One region of the Metabacillus schmidteae genome, then DNA from elsewhere that is predicted to be linked to it. Evidence: a T-box and tRNA genes for the amino acid it is inferred to sense, from the RefSeq annotation. Region 1 holds a T-box; the other holds one or more tRNA genes.
The links. A T-box is a leader RNA that pairs with one kind of tRNA and senses whether it is charged. The one in region 1 lies ahead of tyrS (tyrosine--tRNA ligase), so its partner is inferred to be a tRNA-Tyr.

Region 1 (4,343 bases):
TCTCCCCTCGATACCTTCATCTTAAACACCCCCTCTAATAAATACCTTCTTCTCCAAATTTCTTTGCTAAACGATTTGCACCAACAACCAATATCAGTCCAACAATAGATTTGAATAATCCGATAGCTGTACTGTAACTGAATTGTCCTTGTTGAATACCAACTCTATACACAAACGTATCAAACACTTCCGCTACCTCTGCTACAGCTCCGTTATACATAAGGAAAACTTGTTCAAATCCTACCTCCATAATGTCACCTAATCTTAAAATAAGAAGAATCAAGATAACATTTCGGATTGCAGGCAAGGTCACATGCCAAATTTGCTGTAATCGATTCGCTCCATCCATTTTTGCCGCTTCATAAAGCTGTGTATTTACTCCCGCAATCGCTGCTAAGAAAATAATGGTCCCCCAACCAACTTCCTTCCATATCGATTGAGAGGTTAACATCAACCAAAATGTATTGGGATTCGTCAAAAATTGAACTTTTTCAAAGCCTAAAAAGACAAGAATCTGATTAATTAGTCCTTCTGACTGGGATAACATCATAAATGTCAAGGTCGCAATAATAACCCATGAAAGAAAATGAGGTAAATAGATAATCGATTGCACGGTTCTCTTGTAAAATTGACTTCTTAATTCATTCAGCATGATCGCTAAAATAATCGGTAATGGAAAAAATAATAGTAGATTTAAGAAGCTAATCGCCAATGTATTCCGAAATATTAACCAAAAATCCGGATTAGCAAACAATGCTTGAAAATGTTTAAACCCAACCCAGTTGCTCTCAGCAAAGCCCAGATAAGGTGAATAATCCTGAAAAGCGATGGCAATCCCGAGCATTGGTACGTACTTAAATACAAGGAAATAAAGAATGCCTGGTAATGCAAGGAGGTATAAATACTTATCTTTTGCTATGATTCTATAGAGACTTTTTATTTTCGCCTCCTTTTTGTAAACGGTTACTTTTTGTTGTATCTCAATTTCTCTTTCCACTTTGACACCTTCCTTCTTTTTAAACTTGTTTGATTAATCTAAAGGTATTTCACCCTTGCATTTCCTGCAATGACACTTTTTATTTATCAGGTGATTTTTATCGATTGCACTTTTTCTATTTCATTGACTTTTTTTGAGAAAGCTAGTGTTTGTAAGGGGTGAGGCGGGATTGGGCAATTAGGTTCGCTATAGAATATTAGCCGGTAAACATTGTAAATGACATTTTCTAATACAAAGTAATTGGCATGTTGATATAGAAAACTTCCACAGCGGGTCCTTGCATCAACTAAGTTCGTTTGTTTGTCAACATGATTAAAACCGCCAGAAAATATATCTGACGGTCTCTCTTTCAGGAAACGTTAATAAGGTAAAAGTTACCTCATCACTTTTAAAAATTTACGCTTACCAACTTGCACAACTAATTCGTCTGTCAGTGTAATCTGCATTGAAACATCTTCTATCCTTTTACCATTTAGCTTAACACCCCTATTATCAATCATTCTTCGCGCTTCGCTTTTAGAATGTAGTAGCTTTAGTTCAACAAGTAAATCCACAACTGATACTTCCTCGTTGCCCTTCCACTTAAAAACTGGAATCTCTTCAGGCATAGCTCCTTTTTGAAACACAGAAATAAACTGGCTTTCTGCTTTCTCAGCCGCTTCTATCCCGTGGTACATACGCACGATCGTTTTAGCAAGCAGCATTTTTGCATCTCTTGGATGTAAAATTTCATTATCAAGCTCTTCCTTCAATATGTTGATTTGAGCTGGTGTAAAATCAGTTACAAGTTCAAAGTACTTGATCATTAATTCATCAGGAATTGACATGGATTTTCCGTACATTTCTTGTGGACTTTCATCAATTCCGATGTAATTTTTCTTGGATTTTGACATTTTTTCTACACCATCAAGTCCTTCTAACAAAGGCATTAATAAGGCTACTTGCTTTTCTTTACCAAACTTCTCTTGGAAATGTCTACCCATCAAAATGTTAAAATGCTGATCTGTCCCGCCTAGTTCAATATCATTTTCTAAAACAACAGAATCATAACCTTGCATTAATGGGTAAAAGAATTCGTGCAGAGATATTGGTTTATTAAATGCAATTCTTTCTTCAAAATCATCTCTTTCTAAAAGTCTCGCTACCGTAATTTTTCCAGCAAGTTGAATAACATCCTCGAAATTTAGTTGAGACAACCATTTAGAATTATAGTGCAATTCAACCTTTTCCATATCGATAACTTTTGCAAATTGCTCAAAGTATGTTTTAGCGTTATGTTTTACTTCTTCCTGTCAACTGCTTTCTAGCAATAGATTTTCCTGTTGGGTCACCTATTTTTCCGGTAAAATCCCCGATAATGAGTTGAATAATATGTCCATTCTCTTGAAATTGTCTCATTTTGTTTAATACAACAGTATGACCAAGGTGAACATCAGGGGCTGATGGATCTAATCCTAATTTGATTTTTAATGGTCGTTTTTCAACAATTGACTTCGCAATTTTAGCTTCTAATTCTTCCGTTGGGATAATTTCCTGTACACCCTGACTGTATATCTCAAGCTGCCTTTTTACTTCTACTGTTTGTGCCTCAGTTAATTTCATCCGGATCTCTCCTCAGTTTTTAATATAAAAAAACCACATCCCTAAAAAAAGGGACGTGGTTGACTTGTTCACGCGGTACCACCCTTGTTGAAGAATCATGTTCTTCCGCTTACTGGATAACGGTTTGACCGTTCTTTGCTGAAATTTTAACAACAAAGAAAGCTCAAGGAATGTAATTCGTGTTATCTTTGTATCGATTCACACCTACCATCGACTCTCTGTAAACAGGGAGATAACGACTACTTCTTTTCCTATCTTCGCTTGTACTTTATTAAAATTTATTTTCCCTAATGACTCTTCTTAGTAAGTTTGCAATTGATACTTGTTCTGACACACTTAAACTGGAAACAATGTCAACTTCACCTGTATGGAAGCGTGGGTACAGCTCTTCTATCACTTTCTTCCCTTTTTCAGTCAACAAGACAAAGGTATTTCTTCTGTCTTTGTCATCAACTTTCCGGTAGCAAAGTTCTTTTCGTTCCAATGTATTTGTTATGTTACTTATTGTAGCTTTTGACACACCTGCTGATTCAGCAAGTTTTTTTGTTTCAAGAGAGCCCCATATCCATAAATCATAAAGAATCGAAAATGAAGTCCAAGAAAGTCCATATTCTGAAAGTACTTCCTGCTCCATTTTATTCTTTAACCCTTGTGCTATTCTATAGATATTCGTTACAACAGCAACTGCATCCAAATTAAGTGAATCTATTGGTAACTTTGTTAACGAGCTGATTGTATCGACCTCTTCTTGAAGCAATTCTCCATCTCTATTATATATATGAATAAAATCTCACCTACTTTGAATCATAATCGTTAGCTATGAAACGATTTTAACGGAAAATATTTAATAGTGCAAGGTCAAATATACAAAGAACCCCCAATACTAATTGTACGGGGGGTTTCAGCCATTTTCAGTTTATATTGCTTGTGGCTTTATGTTCTGAAACAACGATGGCCTGCTCTTGTGCAAGCAAACACAATTCAGCAGCTTTAAAGGCATGAGCCTGAGTCATCGCTGTTTCTGTTCGGTTCATACAATCCAGGATGAGTTGCCCGAAGAATGGATATCCGACTTTGCCGGTAACGTTAAAATATTGTTCTCCGCCTTTATTGACTAAGTACACATGATTTCCACTTTGTTCTCTTGCAAGATCAACATATTTGCGAATCTCAATTGTTCCTTCTGTTCCGATAATAAACGTTCTTCCGTCTCCCCATGTACTTAATCCATCAGGTGTGAACCAATCTACTCGGAAGTAATTTGTGGCCCCATTATCACCAACAAGTGTGGCATCACCATAATCCTCTAACTCAGGAAATTCACTATTATGATAGTTTGCTATTTTACTATGCAGGACTTTCGCATCCTGACAGCCAGCATAGTACAAAAACTGTTCGATTTGATGACTGCCTATATCACATAGTATCCCACCATATTGCTCTTTCTTAAAAAACCACTCAGGTCGGCTCGGTGCATTTAAGCGGTGTGGCCCAAATCCGGTAACTTGAATTACTTGACCAATGGCACCTTCCTCAATGAGATCACCAGCAAATACAGCCCCTTCAACATGGAGACGTTCACTGTAATACACCATATACTTTTGTCCGGTCTGCGCAACCACTTTCTTTGCCTCTTCCAATTGTTCCAGGGAAGTAAATGGTGCTTTGTCTGTAAAGTAATCCTTACCTGCTTTCATCACTTGAATTCCAAGTTCACTACGTTTTGATGGAATCGCTGCTCCTG
Region 2 (4,343 bases), 1.1 Mb from region 1:
AAGTGCACCAATACGTCGTTTTGCCATGTAATCTGTTGCCTTTACAATAGCTTCTACAGTGACTTCAGGATCATCTTCTCCCGGTAAGCCACTTCTAGAAAATAACCGACCTCTTCCCAGTTGTTCCAAAGCTCTGCGAAGCTCTGGTTGGAATATGATAATAATTGCTAAGAAACCCCATGTTAGGGCTTGGTCCATTAACCATTGCAAAGTACTTAAACCAAGATATTGACTTAACATACGGACCACGATTATAACCGTTATTCCTTTTAACAACTGAACAGCTTTTGTTCCCCTTACAACCATAATTAATTTATATATAACGTACCATACAAGGAGAATATCAATAGCTATACCGAGGTAATGCAATATTGGTATGTCATTCAATATTGGTAAAACCTCATACCCCATTCACTTGTCCTCCATGAGTTAACTTTATTCTATTCTTTATTACTATTTTGACAACTATCCCATTATATCATTTTATATAGAGCTATGTAAAAAGGCCACCATTTCGATGACCCTGCCGTTAACTTACTACGTCCTCAGATATCCTTTTAATGTGATACCATAACCATTCAAATACTTCGTCAACCTCTTCAATTTTTCCTGTTACATTACCTGCAGATGCCATATATTGTTCTCCATTAATAACAGTAACATCGCCTTCTATTGTACCTTGTATTTCCAAGGTCCCATTTTTGACGATCACATCACCTTTCACTACTTCATCTTTCGGAACAATGACTTTACTATTTTCGACAACAAGATTTTCCTGTTTTGAAACACTGAAGTGCTGATCCTCATTCCATGCAGAAAATAAGCTACTTACCATTAAAAGGATAAAAAGGGATGCAGCTGTTAAAAGCGGATGTCCTTTAAACCATCTATTCCATGATACAGTTCTTTTTTCTTTAGGAAGGCTGTTCATGATTCCTTCAGTGAAATTTAATGGTGCTTCTATATGTGATGTACTTTGAACGAACGCTACTGCTTTCTCAAGTTCGTGAAAATGCTGATAACAAGCTTCACACCTATGAAGGTGTTCTTTTACATCTTTCTCTTCAGCAGGTGATAGTTCATGATCTAAATATTTATGCAAAAGTTGTACATATTCTGAAGAACAGCTCATCTTTTTCACCTCTTTTTATATATACCTTAATTGCTTTCTCAAAGCTTCCCTGCCTCGATGTATACGAGTTTTAACCGTACCAACTGGTATTGTTAAGATTTCACTAATTTCATTTAGTGATAGTTCATCAATATACTTCAATACAATTACAGTTCGATACTTATCAGGTAATTTTAATATTTCTCTTTGAATCGTTTGTTGTAATTCTAACGTTTCAAGTTCTTCTTCTGGTAATGAAACATCTGCCGCTACTTGAGAATACATATTTAAACCATCAGTACCTGATACCTCTGCATCTAAATAGAAATCTGGTTTCTTTTTTCTAATTCGATCAATCGATAAATTCGTTGCGATACGGTATAACCATGTTGAGAACTTTTTATTCATATCATACGTATGAATATTAACATATGCTCTTATAAATGCTTCTTGTGCAATATCTTCTGCTTCATGAGCATTCCCAAGCATCCGATAACATAATTGATAAATTTTATCTTTGTAGATATCAACTATTTCAGCAAATGCGTTTTGATCTCCCTTTTTTACTTGTTTTATTCTTTTTCTTATTAGTGTCTCCATATTTATCATACCCCCGCACTCTGCGGCTATCTTTTATACGTAATAGAATGCTGCTAAGTTTCATTTTTTTCACATAAAATTATTTTAACAAATTTTGGTTGAAGTATGGAGAAAACTTTATTTCTTTTCAATGAATTCTTGTTAGATAAATATGATAATGCATCAAAAAAGCGATAAACAGAGGTTTATCGCTTATATGTAAAAACATTATATCAAGTTTTTGGTGGAGCCTAGCGGGATCGAACCGCTGACCTCCTGCGTGCAAAGCAGGCGCTCTCCCAGCTGAGCTAAGGCCCCATGGTGCCGTTGGAGCGGAAGACGGGATTCGAACCCGCGACCCCCACCTTGGCAAGGTGGTGTTCTACCACTGAACTACTTCCGCAAAATGAGCCATGAAGGACTCGAACCTTCGACCCTCTGATTAAAAGTCAGATGCTCTACCAACTGAGCTAATGGCTCTAATGGCTGGGCTAGCTGGATTCGAACCAACGCATGTCGCAGTCAAAGTGCGATGCCTTACCGCTTGGCTATAGCCCATTAATTAAGTAATAATACTATTCCCTTTAATAGTGAAATTATTCACAACTCATTAGAAAGATTTAATTATAAAATGGTGGAGGGGGGCAGATTCGAACTGCCGAACCCTAAGGAGCGGATTTACAGTCCGCCGCGTTTAGCCACTTCGCTACCCCTCCATATTATAAAGAAAGAGTGCCGGCGAGAGGACTTGAACCCCCAACCTACTGATTACAAGTCAGTTGCTCTACCAGTTGAGCTACACCGGCATATGGTGGAGGATGACGGGATCGAACCGCCGACCCCCTGCTTGTAAGGCAGGTGCTCTCCCAGCTGAGCTAATCCTCCAATTTAAATGGTGACCCATACGGGATTCGAACCCGTGTTACCGCCGTGAAAGGGCGGTGTCTTAACCGCTTGACCAATGGGCCTTAATGATATTCCTTTAAGCTTCCAACCGGGCTCGAACCGGTGACCTCTTCCTTACCATGGAAGTGCTCTACCAACTGAGCTATGGAAGCAATGGCTCCGCAGGCAGGATTCGAACCTGCGACCGATCGGTTAACAGCCGATAGCTCTACCACTGAGCTACTGCGGAACAATCAAAGCCTGGCAACGTCCTACTCTCACAGGGGGAAACCCCCAACTACCATCGGCGCTGAAGAGCTTAACTTCCGTGTTCGGCATGGGAACGGGTGTGACCTCTTCGCCATCATTACCAGACATTTGTGACAAAAATTATTATACTATTTTGAAGGGATTTTTCAAGTCTTTTTTCAAAGAAAATAATATTCCTTCAAAACTAGATAACGATTCACAATTCAATTCACTTACTGAGTTTATGCTCTTACTCTGTCCAGCTACAGAAGCCAAATCCTACGGTCATTTCACTCTCTCGTACGAAGTCAAAGAACGACTTCTGCTCGATCGCTCCAATGCCCTATGGATTTAAACGGGCTTCTTCCGCTTTTCTAATAGGTTAAGTCCTCGATCGATTAGTATCAGTCAGCTCCACACGTCACCGCGCTTCCACCTCTGACCTATCAACCTGATCATCTTTCAGGGATCTTACTCACTAGTGTGATGGGAAATCTCATCTTGAGGGGGGCTTCATGCTTAGATGCTTTCAGCACTTATCCCTTCCGCACATAGCTACCCAGCTATGCCTTTGGCAAGACAACTGGTACACCAGCGGTGCGTCCATCCCGGTCCTCTCGTACTAAGGACAGCTCCTCTCAAATTTCCTACGCCCACGACGGATAGGGACCGAACTGTCTCACGACGTTCTGAACCCAGCTCGCGTACCGCTTTAATGGGCGAACAGCCCAACCCTTGGGACCGACTACAGCCCCAGGATGCGATGAGCCGACATCGAGGTGCCAAACCTCCCCGTCGATGTGGACTCTTGGGGGAGATAAGCCTGTTATCCCCGGGGTAGCTTTTATCCGTTGAGCGATGGCCCTTCCATGCGGAACCACCGGATCACTAAGCCCGACTTTCGTCCCTGCTCGACTTGTAGGTCTCGCAGTCAAGCTCCCTTGTGCCTTTACACTCTACGAATGATTTCCAACCATTCTGAGGGAACCTTTGGGCGCCTCCGTTACATTTTAGGAGGCGACCGCCCCAGTCAAACTGCCCACCTGACACTGTCTCCCAGCCCGATCAGGGCTGTGGGTTAGAATTTCAATACAGCCAGGGTAGTATCCCACCGACGCCTCCACCGAAGCTAGCGCTCCGGCTTCTCAGGCTCCTACCTATCCTGTACAAGCTGTACCAAAATTCAATATCAGGCTACAGTAAAGCTCCACGGGGTCTTTCCGTCCTGTCGCGGGTAACCTGCATCTTCACAGGTACTATAATTTCACCGAGTCTCTCGTTGAGACAGTGCCCAGATCGTTACGCCTTTCGTGCGGGTCGGAACTTACCCGACAAGGAATTTCGCTACCTTAGGACCGTTATAGTTACGGCCGCCGTTTACTGGGGCTTCGGTTCAAAGCTTCGCTTGCGCTAACCTCTCCCCTTAACCTTCCAGCACCGGGCAGGCGTCAGCCCCTATACTTCGCCTTGCGGCTTCGCAGAGACCTGTGTTTTTGCTAAACAGTCGCCTGGGCCTATT

Region 2: it has a tRNA-Tyr gene. The T-box ahead of tyrS (tyrosine--tRNA ligase) is inferred to sense a tRNA for this amino acid. The anticodon was not compared.

What each region holds. Positions count from the first base shown of each region.
Region 1 is NZ_CAESCH010000001.1:1,634,032-1,638,374, reverse strand. It holds gene HWV59_RS07870 (carbohydrate ABC transporter permease) at 1-20, opposite strand, end outside; gene HWV59_RS07865 (ABC transporter permease) at 35-997, opposite strand; partial or broken gene tyrS (tyrosine--tRNA ligase) at 1,372-2,599, opposite strand; T-box leader at 2,646-2,866, opposite strand; gene HWV59_RS07855 (MarR family transcriptional regulator) at 2,871-3,356, opposite strand; gene HWV59_RS07850 (Gfo/Idh/MocA family protein) at 3,511-4,343, opposite strand, start outside.
Region 2 is NZ_CAESCH010000001.1:503,467-507,809, reverse strand. It holds gene cdaA (diadenylate cyclase CdaA) at 1-411, opposite strand, end outside; gene HWV59_RS02525 (anti-sigma factor family protein) at 530-1,132, opposite strand; gene sigW (RNA polymerase sigma factor SigW) at 1,148-1,711, opposite strand; tRNA gene HWV59_RS02515 (tRNA-Ala) at 1,933-2,008, opposite strand; tRNA gene HWV59_RS02510 (tRNA-Gly) at 2,019-2,093, opposite strand; tRNA gene HWV59_RS02505 (tRNA-Lys) at 2,098-2,170, opposite strand; tRNA gene HWV59_RS02500 (tRNA-Gln) at 2,174-2,248, opposite strand; tRNA gene HWV59_RS02495 (tRNA-Tyr) at 2,323-2,406, opposite strand; tRNA gene HWV59_RS02490 (tRNA-Thr) at 2,424-2,496, opposite strand; tRNA gene HWV59_RS02485 (tRNA-Val) at 2,500-2,575, opposite strand; tRNA gene HWV59_RS02480 (tRNA-Glu) at 2,584-2,658, opposite strand; tRNA gene HWV59_RS02475 (tRNA-Thr) at 2,676-2,748, opposite strand; tRNA gene HWV59_RS02470 (tRNA-Asn) at 2,751-2,825, opposite strand; rRNA gene rrf (5S ribosomal RNA) at 2,835-2,950, opposite strand; rRNA gene HWV59_RS02460 (23S ribosomal RNA) at 3,203-4,343, opposite strand, start outside.